4 regions of the Methylobacterium sp. Gmos1 genome follow, and region 1 is predicted to be linked to each of the others. Evidence: predicted binding sites of a transcription regulator. Region 1 holds the regulator's gene; each other region holds the start of a gene.
What was found. The regulator LexA, encoded in region 1, represses DNA repair genes until DNA is damaged. The targets are predictions, from matches to a motif close to TGTTCNNNNTGTGTTCNG.
Positions count from the first base shown of each region.

Region 2: ACS5PV_RS11335 (ImuA family protein) is a predicted target of LexA. The motif match lies at 1,816-1,833, and genes of this name have one in related genera.
Region 3: recA (recombinase RecA) is a predicted target of LexA. The motif match lies at 1,261-1,278, and genes of this name have one in related genera.
Region 4: radA (DNA repair protein RadA) is a predicted target of LexA. The motif match lies at 1,015-1,032, and genes of this name have one in related genera.

Region 1 is NZ_JBSNCC010000024.1:42,158-45,080, reverse strand. It holds gene uvrB (excinuclease ABC subunit UvrB) at 1-639, shown strand, start outside; gene lexA (transcriptional repressor LexA) at 927-1,664, shown strand; gene ACS5PV_RS28675 (NCS2 family permease) at 2,112-2,923, opposite strand, start outside.
Region 2 is NZ_JBSNCC010000004.1:477,598-480,520, reverse strand. It holds gene ACS5PV_RS11340 (DUF6504 family protein) at 1-1,126, opposite strand, end outside; gene ACS5PV_RS11335 (ImuA family protein) at 1,044-1,784, opposite strand.
Region 3 is NZ_JBSNCC010000017.1:6,866-9,788, forward strand. It holds gene cckA (cell cycle histidine kinase CckA) at 1-431, shown strand, start outside; gene ACS5PV_RS25025 (hypothetical protein) at 505-747, shown strand; gene ACS5PV_RS25030 (PIN domain-containing protein) at 768-1,214, shown strand; gene recA (recombinase RecA) at 1,337-2,428, shown strand; gene ACS5PV_RS25040 (MAPEG family protein) at 2,493-2,906, opposite strand.
Region 4 is NZ_JBSNCC010000006.1:110,967-113,889, forward strand. It holds gene ACS5PV_RS14290 (TetR/AcrR family transcriptional regulator C-terminal ligand-binding domain-containing protein) at 1-182, shown strand, start outside; gene ACS5PV_RS14295 (cytochrome b) at 311-886, opposite strand; gene radA (DNA repair protein RadA) at 1,078-2,532, shown strand; gene ACS5PV_RS14305 (CvpA family protein) at 2,641-2,923, shown strand, end outside.

The sequences.
Region 1 (2,923 bases):
CGCAACGCCGAGGCCCGCTGCATCCTCTACGCCGACCACATCACCGGCTCGATGGAGCGGGCGATGGCCGAGACCGAGCGCCGGCGCAAGAAGCAGCTCGCCTACAACGAGGAGCACGGCATCACGCCGCAGAGCGTGAAGCGCAACATCTCGGACATCCTGGAGAGCGTCTACGAGCGCGACCACGTCCAGGTCGATACGGGCTTGGCCAAGTCCGCCGTCACGGTCGGCCACAACCTCAAGGCGGTGATGGCCGACCTCGAGAAGCGGATGCGGACGGCCGCCGCCGATCTCGACTTCGAGGAGGCGGCGCGGCTTCGCGACGAACTCAAGCGGCTCCAGGCGACCGAGCTCGCCATCGCCGACGACCCGATGGCCGAGCAGGCCGAGGTCGAGCGCGAGGCCGGCCGCTTCGGCGCCAAGCGCAAGCGGCGCGGCGCGGAGCCCCTGGGCTACGGGCCGGGCGGCAAGGGCACCTCCGACGAGGGCACCCGCATCCGCGAGCCCGACCTCGACGACATGGGCCCGGGCACCGACCGCGAGGTGCCCTTCACCTACGCCGAGCGCCCGACCGGCCGCTCGACGCAAGGCTTTCCGGGCCAGCGGCCGAAATACAAGGGGCGCAAGGGGCGGGGGTGATCCTCCTCGATCGAGGTCGATCGCTCCCACGTCCGCCGGCCGTCCTGCGCGACCGCCGAACTCCTCCTCGCTCGGGAGCCGGCGCCCGTCCGCCGCTGGCGCATCGTCGTCCGGCCGGTCGCACCGCCCGCTTTGCATGCCCGGCCGCGCCCGAACTGGCCGCGATGTCCTCGTTCTGCTGTGTTCTCGCGCCGCAGGTGCGGACCCGCTTGCGGAACACTTGCGGAACGCTTACCATGTTCGCGATTTGTTTCCGGAGCGCGCCAGCGCGGGGATGAGAGTGTCACATGCTCACGCGTAAGCAGTTGGACCTGCTCCGCTTCATTCAGCAGAGAATGCGCGAGACGGGCGTACCCCCGTCCTTCGACGAGATGAAGGACGCCCTCGATCTCAAGTCGAAGTCGGGCATCCACCGCCTGATCACGGCGCTCGAGGAGCGCGGCTTCCTGCGCCGCCTGCCGAACCGGGCCCGGGCGATCGAGGTGATCCGCCTGCCCGACACGGTGACGGGGCCGGCGCAGGCCGCGCCGAGCGCCGAGGTGGTGCGGTTCAACCCCAGCGTGGTCGAGGGCGGGCGCGCCCACGAGCCGAAGCGGCCCGCCGGCATCCCGGCGATGGCGACGGCCTCGGACGAGAACGGCCACTCGGTCAGCGTGCCGGTGATGGGCCGGATCGCCGCCGGTACGCCGATCTCGGCGATCCAGAGCCAGAGCCGCACGGTGGCGATGTCGCCGGACTTCCTGGCCAGCGGCGAGCACTACGCGCTCGAAGTGCGCGGCGACTCGATGATCGAGGCCGGCATCCTCGACGGCGACCTCGTGGTGATCCGCCGCCAGGAGACCGCCAATACCGGCGACATCATCGTGGCGCTGATCGACGACGAGGAGGCGACCCTCAAGCGCCTGCGCCGCCGCGGCTCCTCGATCGCGCTGGAGGCCGCCAACCCGGCCTACGAGACCCGGGTGCTCGGGCCGGACCGGGTGCGGATCCAGGGAAGGCTGGTGAGCCTGGTGCGGAAGTACTGAGACCTTCCCGGGAATGGCGCCCGAACTCTCCCCCCTCTGCGCAGGGCTGTCCGGGGAAAACTTCTTTAAAATCAAGCGCGGGATCCCCTCTCCCGTGTGGGAGAGGGATAGGGGTGAGGGTGGCTCGGCTTCCGCAATAATCCTGAACAGTTGAGCTGTGCAGCTCGACACTTTCAGCTTTACACGGGAGCCGAGCCACCCTCACTCCCGGCCCCTCTCCCATACGGGAGAGGGGAGACGCGCCACTTCTTTTCCCGGACAACCCTGCCCTCTGCGGGGGAGAGTGCCCGGCGGATGCCGGGCGGGAGAGGGGTAGCGCGACGCTGTTCCAGTGGGCGCCCTTCACGACGGCTCCACCATATCCGGAAGCGGCGTCCCCTCTCCCGACCCCCTTCGGGGGCCACCCTCCCCCGCAGAGGGGGAGGGTTCAGGGGGCGGCGGTGCCCGTTAGTGCGCGCTGCCCGTCGCCACGAACTTGAACAGGAACACGCCGGCGATCACCCACACCACCGGCTTCACGTCGCGGAAGCGTCCGGTGAGCAGCTTGATCACCGCGTAGGTGATGAAGCCGAAGGCGACGCCGTTGGCGATCGAGTAGGTGAACGGCATCAAAAGCGCCGTGACGCAGGCCGGCAGCACCTCGGTCAGGTCGTCCCAGTCTAGATCGACCAGCTCGTGCAGCATCAGGCAGGCGACGTAGAATAGGGCCGGCGCCGTGGCGTAGGCCGGGACCGAGCCGGCGAGCGGGGCGAAGAACAGGCAGGCGAGGAACAGGACCGCCACCGTCGCGGCGGTGAGCCCGGTACGGCCGCCCTCCTCGACGCCGGACGCGCTCTCCAGGTACGCCGTGGTGCTCGACGTGCCCAGCAGCGAGCCGACGAAGATCGACGACGAATCCGCCATCAGGGCCTTGTCGAGGCGCTCCATCTTGCCCTCGGTGAGGAGCCCGGCGCGGTTCGCGACGCCCATCAGCGTGCCGGTGGCGTCGAACAGTTCGACGAGGAAGAACACCAGGATCACGTTGAGCAGGCCGCCCGACAGCGCGCCGGTGATGTCGAGGGCAAACAGGGTCGGGGCGATCGACGGCGGCAGCGAGGCGACGCCCTGGAAGGTGTTGTCGGCGACGACGAAGCTCAACGCCGTGACCGTCAGGATGCCGGCGAGCAGCGCGCCGCGCACCTTGCGCACCGAGAGCACCGCGACGATCAGGAAGCCCAGCACCGCCAGCACCGTGCTCGGCTTGTGCAGGTCGCCGAGCG
Region 2 (2,923 bases), on a different contig from region 1:
CCCTGCGGAACACCCGGCCCGGCCCGAGCCGCAGCACCAGCCGGTCGACGAGTTCGGCCATCGTATCGGGGTCCGGCTCGTCGCCGGCGGCGGCGAGCTGACGCGCCTCCAGGCGCTCGACGCGGGGAGCGGTGAGCCGCGCCTCGTCGAGGCCGTGGCCGGGATCCACGTGGGGCAGGCGCTCGGCGAGGAGACGGGCGAGGTGGCGGGGATCGCGGCTCGGCCGGGCGGTGCCGACGCTGACCGACTGGTCGAGCCCGTCGACGCGGCGAAACACCAGGTCGAGCCGGCGCGCGCCGAGCCCGTGCCGGGCGAGGTCGTCGGCCAGCATCGCGGCAAGCCGCCCGGCCACCCGGGCCAGCGTCTCGGGCGCCCCGATCGGCTCCGGGAAGGCGAGCCGCACCGCGTGCTCCGCCGGCGGCACGAGATAGGCGAGCGGTTCGGGACGGGAGCCGAGTGCCTGGTCGAGGCGCTGGCCGGGCGCCTCGCCGAAGCGCAGGCGCAGCGGGCCGCGGGGCTGCTCCAGCAGATGCGCGACCCGGGTGAGGCCGAGCTGGGCGAGCCCCGAGACGGTGTCGGGGTCGAGGCGCAGGGCCCGGAGCGGCAGGGCGGGGAGCGCGGTCTCCTGCCCGCCGGGTGGCAGCACGGTCTCGGGGCCCAGGCAGCGGGCAGCGGCCCAGGCGGCGCCCGGTGTGTCGGCGAGCGCCACCCGCACCCGATAGCCGGCCCGGGCGAGGCGGCGGCGCAAGGAGGCGACCAGGGCCGCCTCGCCGCCATAGAGGTGGGCGGCGCCCGCGACGTCGATCCAGATCCCGTCCGGCGGGTCGGGAGCGACGAGGGGGGCGTAACGCAGGCACCAGGCCGCGAGGCGGGCAAGCGCCGCCGCGTCGCCCTCCGGGTCGGCCTCGATCACCGCGAGGTGAGGCACCATCGCCTGCGCTTGCGCCAGCGCGAGGCCGGGGCGCAGGCCGAGATGGCGGGCGGCGCGGTCGACGGCCGCGAGCACCCGGCGCGGGCCGTCCTGCATGGCGGCGACCAGGGGCTCATCCGGCGGCTTCCCGCCGTTCCGGCGTCGCCACAGGTCGGTCGGCCAGGTCGGCAGGAACACGCAGACGACCCTTCGCATCGGGAGCCTCGAGGAGCCAGGTGCGGGGCTCGGCGCCCCGGGCGCGAACGAGCGCCACGGTCCAGCGGGCCCGCGACAGGCCCGGCACGGGAAGAGCGGGGGACGGTGCCGCGACGACGCTCCAGCGCGTCGCGGCGGCGTTCGGCTCCGGGATGGCGGCGCCCCAGCGGCGGATCACCAGGGCGAGGCCGCCGCTGCCCTCGGCGGCGAGCTGGAGCCGGCGCGACGGGGTGAGGCCGAGCCGGGCGACCTCGCCGACCACCGCCGCGAGGCCGCGATGGCGCAACCCCTCCTCCATGGTGGGCAGCACCTCGGCCTCGCGCCGGGTCTCGGCGTAGAGCACCCGGTCGGGATGGAGGCCGACCGCGGCGAGGCCGGGAGCAAAGAGGTCGCGGCTCGCCAGGCACCACAGGACCGGGCCGGGCAACCGCGCAAGGATCGCGGCGGCAAACAGGGCCGCGAGCGCCCCCTCCCCGTCCACGGGGCCCGCCGCCAGCACCTCGTGCACCGCGCCGAGGCGCAGGCCCCCGCCCGGTAAATGCCCGTCCAGGGCCGCGACACCGAACGGCAGGACGGGCCGGCCCGCCCCTTCGGGCGCCAGCCCGCCGATCCGCTCGCGCAACGCCGCGAGTTGCCGCTCTCGCTCGGCCTGCCGCATCTCATGCCCATCACCGACCGAACCACCAACTCGTTCTTGTTTTGTTCGGTTTCAACGGAGTGTCAATCGGGGCTGTGGACGGCAGGACCGTCGGACCTTCCGGAAACCGGGCTCCTGTTGACGGCAGCGGGGACAGATGCACCGGCGCCGCCCGGAAAGCCCTGCGGGACAAGGGGATCGGGCGAAGGTGCGATTCGGGCGTCCGGCGGGCACAGCCGTTGGACAAGGCCGCGAAAGCCGCCAGGAGCGCCGCTGAGCTGGATTCGCGGCCGGCAGGTGCCGTACAACTGTCCTGGGGCGCGACGGGCCTCCTCGGGCCTCCTGGAGGAGAATCCGGCGATCCCGGCGCGTCGGCCGTCCGGGGTGCCGAATCCGGTGCAATCCGGGTGTGTCGCGGGGCCTCGCGCGGCACGCCGAGTCGCCTACGTCGGGCCGTCCGCGATTCACACAGCTTTCCAAGGTGTTAATCGGGGGCCCACGCCGAGTAACCTACGGGGCCACGCCGAGTCGCCTTCGCCGGGCCGGGGATTCCGCGCAGACCTGCCTACGCGGCCGCGCCGAGTTGCCTACGCGACCGCGCAGACCTGCCTACGCGAACGGGTCTCAACCCCTTGCAGGAATTAATGAAATCGCGACCCCATATAATATCCATATAGCTCTACGGATTCAGACTCAGAATCTGGATTCTGAATCTTTCATAAAAAGGCTTTTGGGGATCGGAAGTTAGGGGTTCTCAGGGTCCGATCGGCGCGATCCGGCCCGGTCGGGACTGGCTGGTGGGGAGCGTGGCGGTCCGGGTTCGGGCGGCACGACACGGTCCTCCCCTCCCCCGCTCTCCTCCGAGTCTCGAGGCCGACTCCTTGAGTCGGAGACTCGCGGCCCTCGAGTCCTCGCCCGACAAAGCCCAGCACAGCCGCAACCGTTTCGCCGTGGAAGAGTCGAGCCGAGGCTTGTGCGACCGGGGCCGACTCGCCTGTACGCGGGCTGATGATTCGCCGTCCCGATCCGGGACTCATTCTCGACTCGCGGAGAGGCGAGCGTGCTCGGAAATACTTGGTAGAGCCTCGCGGTGACTCGTGGGCGGAAAGGTTACCGGTGGGCTGCCAGGCCGCGGGGGAGCGTAGGCAATTCGGCGTGGA
Region 3 (2,923 bases), on a different contig from region 1:
GAGGCCAGCCCGTCGCGGCCGCGCCGGCGGAGCCCGCCAAGGCGCCCGCCCGCGACCTCACCGGCCACGGCACGATCCTGCTCGTCGAGGACGAGGACCCGGTCCGCGCCGTCAACGGCCGGGCGCTGACCGCGAAGGGCTACACCGTTCTCGAGGCGGCCTCGGGCCTCGAGGCTCTGCAGATCATGCAGGAGCGCGACGTGCCGGTCGACCTCGTCGTCTCCGACGTGGTGATGCCCGAGATGGACGGCCCGACCCTGCTGCGCGAACTCCGCAAGGCCCACCCGAACCTGAAGGTGATCTTCGTCTCCGGCTACGCCGAGGACGCCTTCCGCAAGAACCTGCCCGACGGCGAGGAGTTCAACTTCCTGCCCAAGCCCTTCAGCCTGAAGCAGCTCGTCGAGACGGTGAAGACCACGATGGCGGGGTGAGGGCACGCGGATCGCATCCTTGTGGCCGCCGCCCGCCTGGCTTACATCCATGTATGTAACCGAGGAGGTGGCCATGAAGAGCGCGATCAGCATGCGCGAACTCCAGAAGATGTCGGCCGGCGCGATCCAGGCCCTGCCGCACGCGGTGCCGATCAAGAACGGCACCCAGACCGTCGGCATCCTGTTGCCGCTCCATCGCGTGTCTCCGGACTACATGCGCAAGGTGCTGGCCGACATCGATGCGGCGGCGGCACGGCGGACGCCGGAGGAGAATGCCGTGATCGACCGGTTGCTCGCCGAGCGCGGCGCCGAGTGACGATCTGATCGATCGTCTCCGTGAGAGCGCCCCGTCCTCCCTCTCCGATCATCGTCGTCGATACCAACATCATCCTGAGCGTCGCCCTGGGGCGACGATCCCGGCCCGCATTCGAGATCATCCGGGCGCGGAGAGAACTCGTCACATCGGCCCGATCCGTCGAAGAGGTTCTGGGCGTGCTCCACGACCTGAAGGGAGTGCGCGAGACGATGACAGCGCAGACGGAAGCGATCCTGCGCGATCTCGCGGTCGTCGAGGCGGCGGCCTATGCCAAATATTCGCCCGAGGCCGCCCACGTGCTCTCCCACGCCGTCGCCTCCCGCAACGGCTCGACGAGCGACGCCCACGTTCTCGCCTGCGCGTGGCTGCTCGATGCCGACATCTGGAGCCACGACCGCGACTTCGCCGGAACCGGCTGGCCGTCCTGGTCGAACGCCAACCTGCTGCGCGCCCTCGACGGCCCCTGACCCGCCCGCGATCCCCCTGTGAATTCCCCGCCCGCCCTTGCCGAATGAGAACAAAACAGGTACATAAAACCCAGCCGCGCGATTGAGACTTAGCGCCCCTCCTGCCATAAGGACCCGCCGAGATGGCTCAGCCCCAGATGCGACTGGTGGAAAACCCGACCATGGACAAAGACAAGTCGAAGGCGATCGACGCCGCCCTCGCCCAGATCGAGCGCGCCTTCGGCAAGGGCTCGATCATGCGGCTCGGCAAGGGCGACAAGGTGCAGGAGGTCGAGGTCGTCTCGACCGGCTCGCTCGGCCTCGACATCGCGCTCGGCGTCGGCGGCCTGCCGCGCGGGCGCGTGATCGAGATCTACGGCCCGGAATCCTCCGGCAAGACCACGCTCGCCCTCCACACCATCGCCGAGGCCCAGAAGAAGGGCGGCGTCTGCGCCTTCGTGGATGCCGAGCACGCCCTCGATCCGGTCTACGCCCGCAAGCTCGGCGTGAACCTCGACGACCTGCTGATATCGCAGCCCGATACCGGCGAGCAGGCCCTCGAGATCACCGACACCCTGGTGCGCTCCGGCGCCATCGACGTGCTGGTGGTCGATTCGGTGGCGGCGCTGACCCCGCGGGCCGAGATCGAGGGCGAGATGGGCGACCAGCAGCCGGGCCTCCAGGCCCGCCTGATGAGCCAGGCCCTGCGCAAGCTCACCGGCTCGATCTCGCGCTCGAACTGCATGGTCATCTTCATCAACCAGATCCGGATGAAGATCGGCGTGATGTACGGCAGCCCCGAGACCACCACCGGCGGCAACGCGCTGAAGTTCTACGCCTCGGTGCGCCTCGACATCCGGCGCATCTCGACCCTCAAGGACCGCGACCAGCCGATCGGCAACAGCGTCCGGGTCAAGGTGGTCAAGAACAAGGTGGCGCCGCCGTTCAAGCAGGTCGAGTTCGACATCATGTTCGGCGAGGGCGTGTCGAAGGTCGGCGAGCTGATCGACCTCGGCGTCAAGGCCGGCATCGTCGAGAAGTCGGGCGCCTGGTTCTCCTACGACAGCCAGCGCCTCGGCCAGGGTCGCGAGAACTCGAAGGGCTTCCTGCGCGACAACCCCGATATCGCCAATCGGATCGAGGCCTCGATCCGGCAGAATTCGGGGCTCGTCGCCGACAAGATCCTGGAGAACGCGACGCCGACGGCGGACGACCTCGACGAGGGGTCGGCCTGATCCGACGGATCGGTTCTGATCGTTCCAAGGGCCGCCGCGCAACGAGCGCGGCGGCCCTTCTTCGTTACGGCGCTCCAGGCCCGGCCCAGCCGAACAGCCCGGCGAACACGAAGCCGATGCCGACCATCGCCACGCCCCAGACGAGGGTGCGGATCCACGGGATGCCGAAGCCGTAGATCGGCAGGTAGAGGAGCCGGGCCCAGAAGTAGAGCTCGGCACCCCAGGCCACCGCGCCGCCCTGCCGTCCCGAGACCGCCGCGGCGAGCACCAGGGCGGCGAAGAGCGGGAAGGTCTCGAAGAAATTGGCCGAGGCCCGCTTCAGCCGGGCGGCGGCGCCGGTCACCTCGCCCTCGCTCTCGCGGTTGCCCGCCGCCCAGGCGAGCCCGCCGCGCTGGGACAGCCCGGCGGTCGAGGCCGCCATGACGTGGGCGAGGCCCAAGGCGGCCGAGAAGGCGAGGAGGCGGAGTTCTTCGGTCATCGGGGCTCGGATCCTGG
Region 4 (2,923 bases), on a different contig from region 1:
ACGCCCGCCAGCAGATCGCCGTCATCGCCGAGCGCGCCGCGGCGCGCGGCGAAGTTTTTCCGCACATCGACACGATCCTCGACCGGGTCATCGCGCCGATCATCTTCCGCATCCTGTTCGACGAGGCGCTGGCGACGGAGCGGGTGGGGGGATTGGTGGAGAATGCGTTCTCCGGCGCGTGATCCGGCTCCACGCGATCTGTTCGAACAAAGATAAGGCGCGCCTCCCCTCTCCAGGCGATGCCGGGCTTGCCCGGTATCGCTGCAAGGTGTGGGAGAGGGGATCCCGCGCTTTACTTGATGAGGTCAGATCAGACGGACGCCGCGTCGCCCCCATCCCCCCGCCGCGGCCACATCCGCCCCATCACCTCGTCGCGGCGGATCCAGGCGTGCCAGGCGACCGCGAGCAGGTGCAGGGCGAGCACGACGCCGAGGCCCCAGCCGATCCAGTAATGCGCGCCGTAGCCCGCCTCCGAGAGCGCCTTGTCGACCGGAACGAGGCGCGGGAAGGAGAACACGCCGAACCACGGCAGGCCGTAGCCGCCCGCCGCCGAGTAGACGTAGCCGCTGACCGGCAGCAGCAGCATCAGGGTGTAGAGGCTGAGGTGGGCGAGGCTCGCGGCGAGATGCGCGGTGCGGGTGGGCGGTGCGCGGTAGGCCGGCTCGCCGGCGACGAGGCGGTAGACGAAGCGCAGCGGCAGGAGCAGCAGCACCGTCAGGCCGAGCGACTTGTGGATGTCGAGGAGTTCGCGCCGCGGCGAGGTGCCGGGCACCTGCCAGGCGGCGTAGATCCCGATCCCGAGCGCCGCCACGATCAGCGCCGCCATCAGCCAGTGGAAGCCGCGCTGGACGCGGTCGTAGTGGAAACCCTGGCCGGACCGGGACATCGGAGACGCTTCCTTCACGCGACGATACGCCCGAGCTTTCGCCCGGGATTGGGACGCGAGCGCGGCAGCTTCGTTTCCGAACCGTCGCGGGGCGCGGTTGCACCAGGACCCGCTTGGCGACATATCCTGGGGACATATCAGGAACACATGCGGCTGCCGGCGCGCGGCCCCGACCCGGAGATCCGCCGCCGATGGCCAAGACCCACCAGACCTTCGCCTGCCAGTCCTGCGGCGCGGTCTACAACCGCTGGCGCGGGCGTTGCGAGGCCTGCAACGGCTGGAACACGATCGTCGAGGAGACCGGCGCGGCAAGCCCGGTCTCCGGCCCGGTGGCGACCCGGCCGAGCCGGGCGCGGGGCCGGATCTTCCCGCTCGAGGGTCTGACCGGCGAGGTCAAGGAGGCGCCGCGCACCTCGTCGGGCATCGCCGAGCTCGACCGGGTGACGGGCGGCGGCTTCGTGCGCGGCTCGGTGATCCTGCTCGGGGGCGATCCCGGCATCGGCAAGTCGACGCTGCTGATGCAGGCCTCCGCCGCCCTGGCGAAAAGGGGCGAGCGCGTCGCCTACATCTCGGGCGAGGAGGCGGTCGGCCAGGTGCGCCTGCGGGCCGAGCGGCTGGGGCTGGCGAGCGCCCCGGTCGAACTCGCGGCAGAGACCAACGTCGAGGACATCATCGCCACCTTGAGCCAGGGCAAGCCGCCGGCGCTGGCGATCATCGACTCGATCCAGACGATGTGGACCGAGACGGTGGAATCGGCCCCCGGCACGGTGACGCAGGTGCGCGGCTCGGCCCAGAGCCTGATCCGCTTCGCCAAGACGTCGGGCACCGCCGTGATCCTCGTCGGCCACGTCACCAAGGACGGGCAGATCGCCGGTCCCCGCGTGGTCGAGCACATGGTCGACGCGGTCGCCTCGTTCGAGGGCGACCAGGGCCACCATTTCCGCATCCTGCGGGCGGTGAAGAACCGCTTCGGCCCCACCGACGAGATCGGGGTGTTCGAGATGACCGACGGGGGATTGGCGGAAGTGCCGAACCCCTCGGCCCTGTTCCTCGCCGGGCGCGACCTCGCGGCGCCGGGCACCGCGGTCTTTGCCGGGATGGAGGGCACGCGGCCCCTCCTCGTCGAGATCCAGGCCCTCGTCGCGCCTTCCGCGCTCGGCATGCCGCGCCGCGCCGTGGTCGGCTGGGACCCGAACCGCCTCTCGATGGTGCTCGCGGTGCTCGAGGCCCATGGCGGCATCCGGCTCGGCGGCCACGACGTCTACCTCAACGTCGCCGGGGGGCTTCGCATCAGCGAGCCCGCCGCCGACCTCGCGGTGGCGGCGGCGCTGGTCTCCTCGCTCTCGGGCGCCGCACTGCCGTCCGATGCGGTGTATTTCGGCGAGGTCGGCCTGTCGGGGGCGGTCCGCCCGGTGGCGCAGGCGCCGGCGCGGCTCAAGGAGGCGCAGAAGCTCGGCTTCGCCAAGGCCTTGATGCCGCAAGGGCGCGAGGGTGCGGGCCGCGACGGGTCGGGGACGGGGTTTCCGGCGGAATCCCTGCGCCACATCGCCGATCTCGTGGCGGGGGTGGCAGCGAGCGGCAAGCCGGTGCGCGGCGGGCGGCGCCAGCCGCAGCGAATGCCGGCCTACGACGACGAGGAGATGTGAGGGACGCGGGCAGGGTGACGGATCGGATCCGGCAGCGTATACAACCCCGGCGGTGCAGGGCAGCCGCGACCCGAGGCAACGCTCTCAGCCCCCGAACCGTTCCTGCCGATGCCGTTCTCCGTTCTCGATCTCGTCGTGCTGGGTGTCGTCGTCATCTCCGCTCTGCTCGCGGCGGTGCGGGGCTTCACCCGGGAAGTGCTGGCGATCGTGGCCTGGGTCGCGGCGGCCGGCCTCGCCTGGTACCTGCACCCGCTGCTGCTGCCGACCGTCAAGCAGCACGTCTCCAGCGACACCGTCTCGCTTGTGGTCTCGATCGCCGCGATCTTCCTCGTCACCCTGCTGGTGGTCTCGGTGATCACCGTGAAGATCTCGGACCTGATCCTCGATTCGC